3 regions of the Streptomyces sp. NPDC012510 genome follow, and region 1 is predicted to be linked to each of the others. Evidence: riboswitches for the same ligand, from Rfam matches in the RefSeq annotation. Region 1 holds a riboswitch; each other region holds the start of a gene.

What was found. A riboswitch is a leader RNA that binds a small molecule or an ion and turns the genes downstream of it on or off. The one in region 1 is predicted to bind cyclic di-AMP.
Positions count from the first base shown of each region.
Region 2: it holds a riboswitch for cyclic di-AMP, as region 1 does, so the genes downstream of both, ACFY9I_RS06960 (NlpC/P60 family protein) here and ACFY9I_RS14235 (NlpC/P60 family protein) in region 1, are expected to answer to the same signal.
Region 3: it holds a riboswitch for cyclic di-AMP, as region 1 does, so the genes downstream of both, ACFY9I_RS00220 (peptidoglycan DD-metalloendopeptidase family protein) here and ACFY9I_RS14235 (NlpC/P60 family protein) in region 1, are expected to answer to the same signal.

Region 1 is NZ_JBIBEN010000006.1:349,597-352,862, forward strand. Features, by position in the region: gene ACFY9I_RS14230 (hypothetical protein) at 130-483, shown strand; gene ACFY9I_RS14235 (NlpC/P60 family protein) at 541-1,767, opposite strand; cyclic di-AMP (ydaO/yuaA leader) riboswitch at 1,776-1,936, opposite strand; gene pcrA (DNA helicase PcrA) at 2,189-3,266, shown strand, end outside.
Region 2 is NZ_JBIBEN010000003.1:340,650-343,915, reverse strand. Features, by position in the region: gene ACFY9I_RS06970 (ATP-binding protein) at 120-578, shown strand; gene ACFY9I_RS06965 (DUF6328 family protein) at 550-1,125, opposite strand; gene ACFY9I_RS06960 (NlpC/P60 family protein) at 1,288-1,761, opposite strand; cyclic di-AMP (ydaO/yuaA leader) riboswitch at 1,765-1,976, opposite strand; gene ACFY9I_RS06955 (hypothetical protein) at 2,331-2,648, opposite strand; gene ACFY9I_RS06950 (ATP-dependent Clp protease proteolytic subunit) at 2,656-3,266, opposite strand, start outside.
Region 3 is NZ_JBIBEN010000001.1:53,256-56,521, forward strand. Features, by position in the region: gene ACFY9I_RS00215 (DUF6250 domain-containing protein) at 1-577, opposite strand, end outside; gene ACFY9I_RS00220 (peptidoglycan DD-metalloendopeptidase family protein) at 793-1,806, opposite strand; cyclic di-AMP (ydaO/yuaA leader) riboswitch at 1,811-1,969, opposite strand; gene ACFY9I_RS00225 (alpha-galactosidase) at 2,272-3,266, opposite strand, start outside.

The sequences.
Region 1 (3,266 bases):
CGATGCGGGCATTTCGGACCGGGCGCAGGTGCGGCGGTGCTATAGGGCGCATATATGCAAGATCGGTACGGGTTTTCGGCGGCCGCCCCGGTGCCCGACCGAAGGCGCCCCTCTCATTAGGCTCCGCCCATGGACGTACTCATCCACCTCTTCGTCGCCCTCCACATCATCGGCATCGCCTCCCTGCTCGGGGGCTTCCTCACCCAGATGAGGGCCATGGGGCAGGGCACGGCCCGCTTCGTCCCGGCGATGCTCCACGGCGCGCTCGTCATGCTGGTCACAGGCGCCGTCCTCGTCGGCCTGAACCAGGCCGACGACCAGCCTGTCGACAACATCAAGATCGGCGTCAAGCTGGCGCTGCTGATCGTGATCCTCGGACTGGTCTACGTCAAACGGGACGAGGGCACGGTGGACAAGCCGCTGTTCGGGCTGGTGGGCGCGCTGACCACCGCGAACGTCTTCATCGCGGTGCTCTGGACCTGAGGGCTCGCACGGCGTGAGCCGGGGGGCAGGAGCGTCGCCGAGCCGTGCCCCCGTCGGCTACGCAGGCCGCACCACGCTGTGGATCGACGACTCCCCGTCGTAGAAGACGGATTCCTCGCGGACGTACGTCCCCGGCTTCGGGGCGTGGATCATCATGCCGTTGCCGATGTAGAGGCCGACGTGGCCGATGTTGTCGTAGAAGAAGATCAAATCGCCGGGCCTGGCGTTGGCGAGGGAGACCGTGGTGCCGGCGTCGACCTGCTCGTAGGTGGTGCGGGGGAGGTCGACGCCCGCGGCCTTCCAGGCGGCCTGGGTGAGGCCGGAGCAGTCGTAGGAGCCGGGGCCGGTCGCGCCCCAGACGTACGGCTTGCCGATCTGCGCGCGGGCGAAGGCGAGGGCCTTGGCGGCTTTCGAGGCGTAGGTGGAGTCTTCGGCCGGGGTGGTGCTCTCGGTGCCGGCGGAGGGTTCCTCCTGGGTGGCTCCCGTGGCTCCCGTAGCCCCCTGAGCCGTCCCCGTGGCCTCCCGGGGCGCTGCTGTGGTGGCCCCCTGCGCCTCCTGGGCTTCCTGGGTCGTCTGGGCTGCCGCCTGCTGCCGTGCCAGTTCCCGCGCCTTGCGCTCGGCCTCCTCCTGCTCCCGCTGTTCGATCGCGGCGAGCCGGGTCCGCTCCTCGGCGGTGAGGGTGGACAGCAGTTCGCGGGCCTCGGCGAGCTTCGCCTGAACCTTGGCCTTGCCGGCCTTGAGTGCGTTCTGTGACTCGGTGAGCTGGTCGAGGCTGTCGGTCGCCTGCCGGCGCTGTTCGGCCGCCTCGGCCTGCTGCGTGACGTACGCGTCCACGGTGCCCTGCTGACGGTCCGTCAAGCGGTCCATGAGCTGGGTCTGGTCGAGGTAGTCCTGCGGGCTGTCAGCCAGGAGCAACGACGCCCCGTCGGGGGCGGCGGCGCCCGTGCGGTACTGGGCGGCCGCGAACGAACCGAGTTGCTCCCGCGCCTCGTTGAGCTTGTCCGTGCGCTGGGCGACGTCATCGAGGAGGGTTTCGACCTTTTTCTTCTGCTTGGTCGTCCTCTCCTTTGCCGCGTTGTAGTTCTCGGTCGCCGACCCGGCCTGACGGTAGAGGTCGTCGACCTTCTTCTCGACCTCCTCCAGGCTCGGCTTGTCGTCCGTCGACGGGGCGGCGGTGGCCGTCTGGGAGAGCAGGGCCACGGAGGTGAGGGCGGCCGTGGCGAGCGCGGGCGTGCGTATGCCCGCGCGCGTCCGGCCGGCCGGGCGCGGCTTGCGGTGCGCCATGGTTCGGCGACTCCTTCCGTACTCCGCCTACCGAGTTAGCTGTCGGGTTCGGGCGCATGCTTTCGGAAGGTTTGCCCTACGACCCTCGCCGCGGGCGGCGGTCGGGTCGATTCACCCCGGAGATCGGTGGGTCCCCGGCTCCGGCTGCCACGGGAGGCGTGCCGGACTCGGCGGGGCCGTGCGGCCCGGCGAGGTTCGCCGGTTGGGTCGTACGGCCTGTCAAAACGCTAGCCAACTCGTGTGGTCCCTGTGAAGGTTGATGTTCGATATGCCCGATACGTTTTCGTGACCTTAGCCTCTTCGGCGCGATAGGCGATACGCTCGATCGCTCGGCGTCGCGACATGGGCACGGTGCGTATGCGGTGCGGACTTCCCGGGGCGGCCCCGCGCTGTCAGTGCGGGCGCCTAGACTCGGACAGCGATGAGCAGCCTCTTTGACGACAGCTTCCTGGCGGACCTCCAGGCCCCCCGCGGCCACGCGGAGGAGCCCCCGCCGCCGCCCGAGGACGATCACGTACCGGAGTCGATTCCGGACGATCTGTTCGGCGGGAAGTTCGACGTGCCGCCCGACCGGGACGCGTACTACCGCGACGGCGCCCCCCGCCCCGCCCTGGACGCGGCGGCGCTCCTCGACGGGCTGAACGAGAACCAGCGCGCGGCCGTGGTGCACGCCGGCTCCCCCCTGCTCATCGTGGCCGGCGCCGGCTCCGGCAAGACCCGTGTGCTCACCCATCGCATCGCTCATCTGCTCGGCGAGCGGCAGGTCCACCCGGGCCAGATCCTCGCGATCACCTTCACCAACAAGGCCGCGGGTGAGATGAAGGAGCGCGTCGAGCACCTCGTGGGCCCGCGCGCGAACGCGATGTGGGTCATGACCTTCCACAGCGCGTGCGTACGGATCCTCCGGCGCGAGTCGAAGAAGCTCGGCTTCACGTCCTCCTTCTCGATCTACGACGCCGCCGACAGCAAGCGGCTGATGGCGCTCGTCTGCCGTGATCTGGACCTGGATCCCAAGCGCTTCCCGCCCAAGTCCTTCAGCGCCAAGATCTCGAACCTGAAGAACGAGCTGATCGACGAGGAGGACTTCGCCGCCCAGGCCTCCGACGGCTTCGAGAAAACCCTCGCCCAGGCCTACGCGCTCTACCAGTCCCGCCTCCGTGAGGCCAACGCGCTCGACTTCGACGACCTGATCATGACGACGGTCAACCTGCTCCGCGCCTTCCCGGACGTCGCCGAGCACTACCGCCGCCGCTTCCGCCATGTCCTCGTCGACGAGTACCAGGACACCAACCACGCGCAGTACGCCCTGGTCAGGGAACTGGTTGGCACCTCCGAGCACCCCGCCGACGTACCGCCCAACGAGTGGGACGTGCCGCCCGCCGAACTGTGTGTCGTGGGTGACGCCGACCAGTCGATCTACGCGTTCCGCGGCGCGACCATCCGCAACATCCTCCAGTTCGAGGAGGACTACCCGAACGCGACGACGATCCTGCTGGAGC
Region 2 (3,266 bases), on a different contig from region 1:
GATCGCCACCCGTGACACCCCAGGTAGTGGCAGTCTGGCGCGAAGCACCAGTCCGGGACCGTAGTCGAACCATCCGCTCCCTGTCGGACACCGGTCCCGTGGGAAAGGGACGCCTCGCCATGGCAGATCACCAGGAAGCATCCGTCACTCTGCCGAGCGATCCCGCCTCGGTGTCCGTTGCCCGGAAATACGTCGCCACCGTGCTGGCCGAATGGGGCCTGCCGGGCGACACGGACATGGCGGACACCGTGCGCCTGATCGTGTCCGAACTCGCCACCAACGCCGTCCAGCACACGCTCGGTCAGTCGCCCACCTTCACCGTGGACATCGCCCTCGACCGGGACGAGCACCTGCGCATCGGTGTCACCGACAGTCATCCACGCTTTCCGAAACGCCTGCCCGCCGCCGTCCAGCAGGACAACGGCCGGGGCATGGTCATCATCCGCTGGCTGACCGCCGAGTGCGGCGGCAGGCTGAGCGTCAGACCCACCCGGGAAGGCGGCAAGACGGTGGCGATCGACCTGCCGTGGACGGTCTCCTCCCAGCCGGTCAGGGCAGGTGGTCCGCAGGAGCCGTGACGGAATCCCGGCCCGTGCCCACGGGGACCGCCTCGTCCTGACGGGGCGCCGAGCCTGCCGCGCCGCGGTTGCGGTCGGAGCGTCCCACCAGCTTCGGGAGCACGACCCACAGAAGCAGACACCCGAGGAACGTGCCGACCCCGGTCGTGATCCCGGCCGTCCGGCTGAGTGTCACATCGACGACGAGCATGACCGACCCGGCGAAGGCCGGCATCAGCACCGCCAGGCCCGCGGTGGCCAGCCGGGAGGAGACCCGCACGATGAGGGGCTTGGCGTTCTGCTGGAAGAGCAGGCGGTGCAGGGCGGCCGGTGCGGTGAAGAGCGCCGCCGCGAGGACCGCCAGCAGCAGGGTGCTGACATAGGTAGCGCGCTGGAAGGAGTCCAGGTCCGGGAATCGGGGTGTGAAGGCCAGTGTCAGCAGGAACGCGAAGAGGATCTGCACCCCGGTCTGGGTGACCCGCAATTCCTGGAGCAACTCGGAGAAGTTGCGGTCGGCTCGTTCGAGGGGGGTCTCGTTGCGCGCGAGGCGGGTGCGTTCATCGGCCATGGCTGAACGAGTAACCAGTTCGGCCCGTGGCACGCCTGCGGGGAGGGGCGCCGAAGAGCGGCCCGGGGGGTGGTCGAGAAAGCGGCCGGAGGGGTTGAGAAGCGGCCGGGGGGTGAGAAGCGGCCGGGGGGCGGCCGTGAGAACCGCCGCCCCCCGTGTGGGTCAGCGGACCCGGCCGTACCAGACGCTCTTCGTCCAGATCTTCTGCAGCCGGACGACGTCACCCGTCTTCGGCGAGTGCCAGATCTTTCCCTTCCCGGCATAGATACCGACGTGGTACACGCTCGATCCCGAGTGGAAGAAGACGAGGTCTCCGAGCTTGCGGTTGCCCGCGGAGATGTGCTTCGTCTTGTTGTACTGCTGCTGAGCAGTACGGGGCAGCTTCTTGCCCGCCTTCTTGAACGAGTAGAGCGTCAGCCCTGAGCAGTCGAACCTGCCCGGGCCCGTGGCGCCGTACTTGTACGGGGAGCCCTTCTTGGAAGCCGCGACCTTGAGTGCCTTCGACGCCACCGTGGCGGCCTCGGCGTCGGCTGCGACGCCCGGGACCACGATGCTGCCGCCCACGGCGGCGATGGTGAGAGCCGAGGCCGTGCCGGCCCGGGTCAACAGCGACGGGACACGATTCAGCGCAGTCATGCGCAACCCTTCGTCAGCCGCCTGTGAAGGATGACCTGTCGGATTCGGGCTGGCGAAGTTGCCCGGCCGCTGACGCGGCTTCACCCCAAGGGCTGCTCGGTGCGGTCATGGCTTGACCGTTCCGGCGACCCGTCGTGCTTGGGTCCTCCACTCCTGCCGATGCACTCCTGTCGACCGGTCATCCGGGCGGCGGCAGGACTCGGCGTCCACCCGGATCGCCCCGCCGCTGTGGCGGGGGCTTGTCGTCAGGAAGGGATCTTGACGCACGGAAGTCCGAAAATCCCAACGGAACCGGGGATTTGTGGTCTTACTCACCACTCACCCGTTCGGGTGGACAGGCCGTTTTCGGCTGTTGTGTCCACAGGGTCGAGGAGGCCCGCACCAGCACCGGAACGACATACTCCGGCCGTTCGTCAGGCATGTTGCGCAACTTCACAGGTCCTCCCGACGTATGGGCCGATGGGTTGATCGTGGTAGGCCGTCCGGAGGGCGCCGAACCCGGGCCGGACGCCCCGTCAGTAGTACGGCGACCGACCCGTGATCGGTTCAGGCGGCGAGCCCGGCCTGGTTCAGGCGGGTGAGTCCTCCGGCTCCGGCGGCAGTGCGACGCGGGCCGCCCGTCGCTCGCCGTCCAGGACCCGCAGCGCCCGTGCGAGGGTCGGGGCGTGCACCTCGTTCTCACCGCGCCTGTGCATCAGTTCGAGTGCGTCGCGCAGGGCGGTCGCCTTGGTGACGAGTGCCTGCGCCGCCCGCAACCCGCGATAGGTGTCACCGGGACGGGCGGGGTTGATGCGGCCGAGCAGGTCGACCACGTCGAGATAACGGTCGATCAGCTCCGCCTCGGCGCGGGTGAGCGCGGGCAGCGGCGGCAGTTCGGGTGGGAGCATCGACGCCTCACCTCGCTGCCGGGAGCGTGTCCGAGGACCTGCGGCTCGGGATCACCCGATCGGCCAGCCCGTACTCCACCGCCGCCTTGGCGTCGAGGAACATGTGCCGTTCGATATCGGCGCTGATCCGCTCCGGAGTCTGCCCCGTGTGCCGTACGAGCATCTCCTCCAGGCTCCGGCGGTTGCGCATCAACTCCTCCGCCTGGATCGCCAGATCGCTCGCCTGGCCCTCGACCGGATCGGTCAGCGCCGGCTGGTGGATCAGCACGCGCGCCCCCGGCAGCACGAACCGCTTGCCCGGCGTGCCCGCCGCGAGCAGCACCGCGGCGGACGACCCTGCCTGTCCCAGGCAGATCGTCTCCACATCGCAGGTGACGAACCGGATCGTGTCGTAGAGCGCAGTCATCGCGTTGAACGAGCCGCCGGGCGAGTTGATGTACAGCGAGATGTCCCGGTCCGGTGCCTGGTACTCGAGGTGCATGAACTGGGCCATGACATCGTTCGCCGACGTGTCGTCGATCTGTGTTCCGAGGAACACGATTCGCTCTTCCAGCAGCTTCGAGTACGGATCCGTAGTGCGGTGACCCGCACCAGTGCGCTCGGTGAACTGGGGCAGCA
Region 3 (3,266 bases), on a different contig from region 1:
GCACGGTGGAACCGTCCGACACGATCCGGACTTGGTTCGGCTCGTTGGCGACGAGCAGCGGCTCGGTGTAGTCGTGGATCAGCGGCCGCACCCCTGCCTCGCCGACGTAACGACGCAGCCGTGTCGTGGTGTTGTAGTTGGCCCCGTAGCCCGAGTAGTACGTCTTCAGATAGTCGTACTCGGCGAGTGCGCCACCGCGCGGAGTGGCGAAAAGATCTTCGGGTGAGCGCACGTCGACGGCGTTCCAGAAGTTGTTGAGATCGGAGACGCGGTCGTTGACGCCGCCCTCGGAGACCGGCGTGGCCGTGTACTCGACGACGTACGGCCCTTCCAGGCTTCGCCGGAACCACACCGTGGCCCCGGCCGGCACATCGACGTCCAGCACCCCGCCCGCAGCGGTGACCGAGCCACCCCGCTCCAACTCCACGGCCCACTGCCTCAGTCCGCACCGGAAGTCGTCCGCCGCGAACAGCCGCCGCCTCCCCCGGCGCGAAGCCGCACGCGCGGCCCCGGGGGGAGCGAGCGCCGCGACGACGGCACCGGCGGCTACGGCTCCGAAGGCTCTGCGTGTGGTCATGAGACTCCTTCTCCAGGGATCAAAAGATCGAAGAAAGCGCTTTCGGCGATCACTGTGTCCCTACTGACACCCCACTGTCGAGCCCCCGGTCGGCCAAGCCACAGAACCGCGACACAGCCCTCACGACCCGCACCCCGAGGCACCCGCGCCGAAGGCCGGACCCCGGGGATCACGGGGCCCGGCCTTCGGGGCGAACGGTGGTGCGGACGGACGCGTCAGACGCCGACGCCCTTCGACCGCAGGTAGGCCAGCGGGTCGATGTCCGAGCCGTAGTTCGGCGTGGTGCGGATCTCGAAGTGGAGGTGCGGGCCGGTGACGTTGCCGGTCGCCCCGGAGAGGCCGATCTGCTGGCCGCCGCTCACCGACTGCCCCGCGGAGACGGAGATCGACGAGAGGTGGGCGTACTGGGCGTAGTAGCCGTCGGCGAGCTTGACGACGACCTGGTTGCCGTACGCGCCGCCCCAGCCGGCCGAGACGACGGTGCCCGCGCCCACGGCCCTGAGGCTCGTACCGGTCGGAGCCACGAAGTCGACACCCGTGTGGTAACCGCTGGACCACATGCTGCCTGCGATCTTGTACGCGGTGCCCACAGTGGCGCCCTGGATGGGCGAGCTGAAGCCGGAGCCGTTGGACGAGGAGGACTGGTTGTTCGACGTGGAGGTCGACGCCTGGGTGTCCTTCGCCTTCTGCGTCGAGGAGCCGGAGGACTTCGACGACTGGGAGGACTGGGACGACTGGGAGGACTTCGAGGACTGCGACGACCCGGTCGTCGGCGCCTTCGACGTGCCGCTCGACGGGGCCTGGCCACCGATCGTGAGCTTCAGGCCCGGGTGGATCAGCGACGGGTCGGAGCCGATGGCCTCACGGTTGTCCGAGTAGAGCCGCTTCCAGCCCCCTTCGACGTCCTGCTCGTCCGCGATCTTCGAGAGGTAGTCGCCGACCTTCACCGAGTAGGTCCTGGTCGTCGCCTTCTTGGTGGCGGTCCTCTGCGCTTGTGCGGCCTTCTCGGCCTGCTCGATCCGCGCGCCCGCCTGGGCCACGGCCTTCTCGGGCGCCACCGCGGCCGTCTTCTCGGAGACGTCGGAGACCGCGGCCGTCGGGGTCGCGGCATGGGCGCCGGCGGCCCCGATCAACGGCAGTGCGAGTGCCGCGCCACCGGTGCCGGCCGCGGCGATCGAGCGGGTGAAACGCTGGGACTTCGGACGGCGGTGCTTACCCTTCGCGGGCATGACGAATTCCTCTCCGGCGCCTGCGAGGTGAGCTGTCGGGTGCGGGCTGGAGATGCCCGGCCGTGCTTGCGCACGGCTATACCCCTAGCCGTTCCGGGAACCGGAACAGGCGGTACTACCTGTGGGTCCCCCGCTCCTGCCGTGGATCGGGTCGGTACGCGGCTCCGGTCGGCGGCAGGATTGGGCGTCCGTCCGGATTGACGCAGAACGTAAGCGACTTGTGCCTACAGAGACAACCATTGGGACTTCCTGTGCGTCTTTTCCTCTGATCCTTACCTCAATTCATGATGACGCTCCGTAAAAGACCGGTCTTCGGCGTTTTCCAACCGCCCTGGAACCACCTACGAATTACGTGGACATGGCGGCGACAGAGGGTCACGAATATGACGCTGCTCACGCACCTACGCGCCAGTAGGCTTTATTTCAGGGCTTGTTGGAATTACCGCTCAATTTCGGACAGTTCACTCATCTGCGACACAGGCGGATAACCGTCGCATCGAAGTCGCCACGCAACCCCGTCCGCAGCCCGTGATGCAACAGCACGCCACCTCGGTACACTTCGCCCGTTTCTCGGCATTCATAGTGTTTTGTCGGGTCGAGGCCACGCAGCCGGAGCGGGGCCGGCGGCTCGCCGTAGTGCTGGGCCTGCAGCCAGGCCAGGACGACTACCTCGTCACCGTGGACGTACTGCACAGCGCTCAGCCCACCCGTCGGCGCACGCAGCCGGTAGAGGTCGCCACGCTGGACGACCGGCCGGATCTCCTTGTACAGCTCCACCCAGTCCCGCGCCTCGGCCAGCTCCTCCTCGGTCCACTCGGTGAGGTCGCCGCCGACCCCCAGCACACCCGCCATGGCGCTGACGAAACGGAACCGCAGCGAGCTGGCCCGGCCGTTGAGCTGGTTGTTCGGGCTGTCGGTGACCCATGCGGCCATGACCCGGGCCGGGTGGATCTGGCTGAAGCCGTGCTGGATGGCGAGCCGGTCGAGCGGGTCGGTGTTGTCGGAGGTCCACACCTGGTCCGTCCGCGCCATGACCCCGAGATCGATGCGGCCGCCACCGCCCGAGCACGACTCGAAGGCGACGCCGGGATGCGCGGCCCGCAGCCGGTCCAGCAGGGTGTAGAAGGCGTGCACGTGCTCGACCCACAGCTTCTGCGGATACGGCTCCCCGGGCCAGCCGGCGTCGGTGAAGCAGCGGTTGAAGTCCCACTTCACATAGTCGATCGGCGCGCTGGACAGGAGGGCGTCCAGCCGCTCCCAGAGGTACTCCTGGACGTCCTCGCGTGCGAGATTGAGAACGAGCTGATTGCGTAGTTCTGTCCTCTTTCGTCCTGACTGGAACTGCGCCCATTCGGGATGCGCCCGATACAGCTCGCTGTCCGGGTTGACCATCTCGGGCTCCACCCAGATGCCGAACCGCATGTCGAGCGCGTGCACATAGTCGGCGAGTGGCTTCAGGC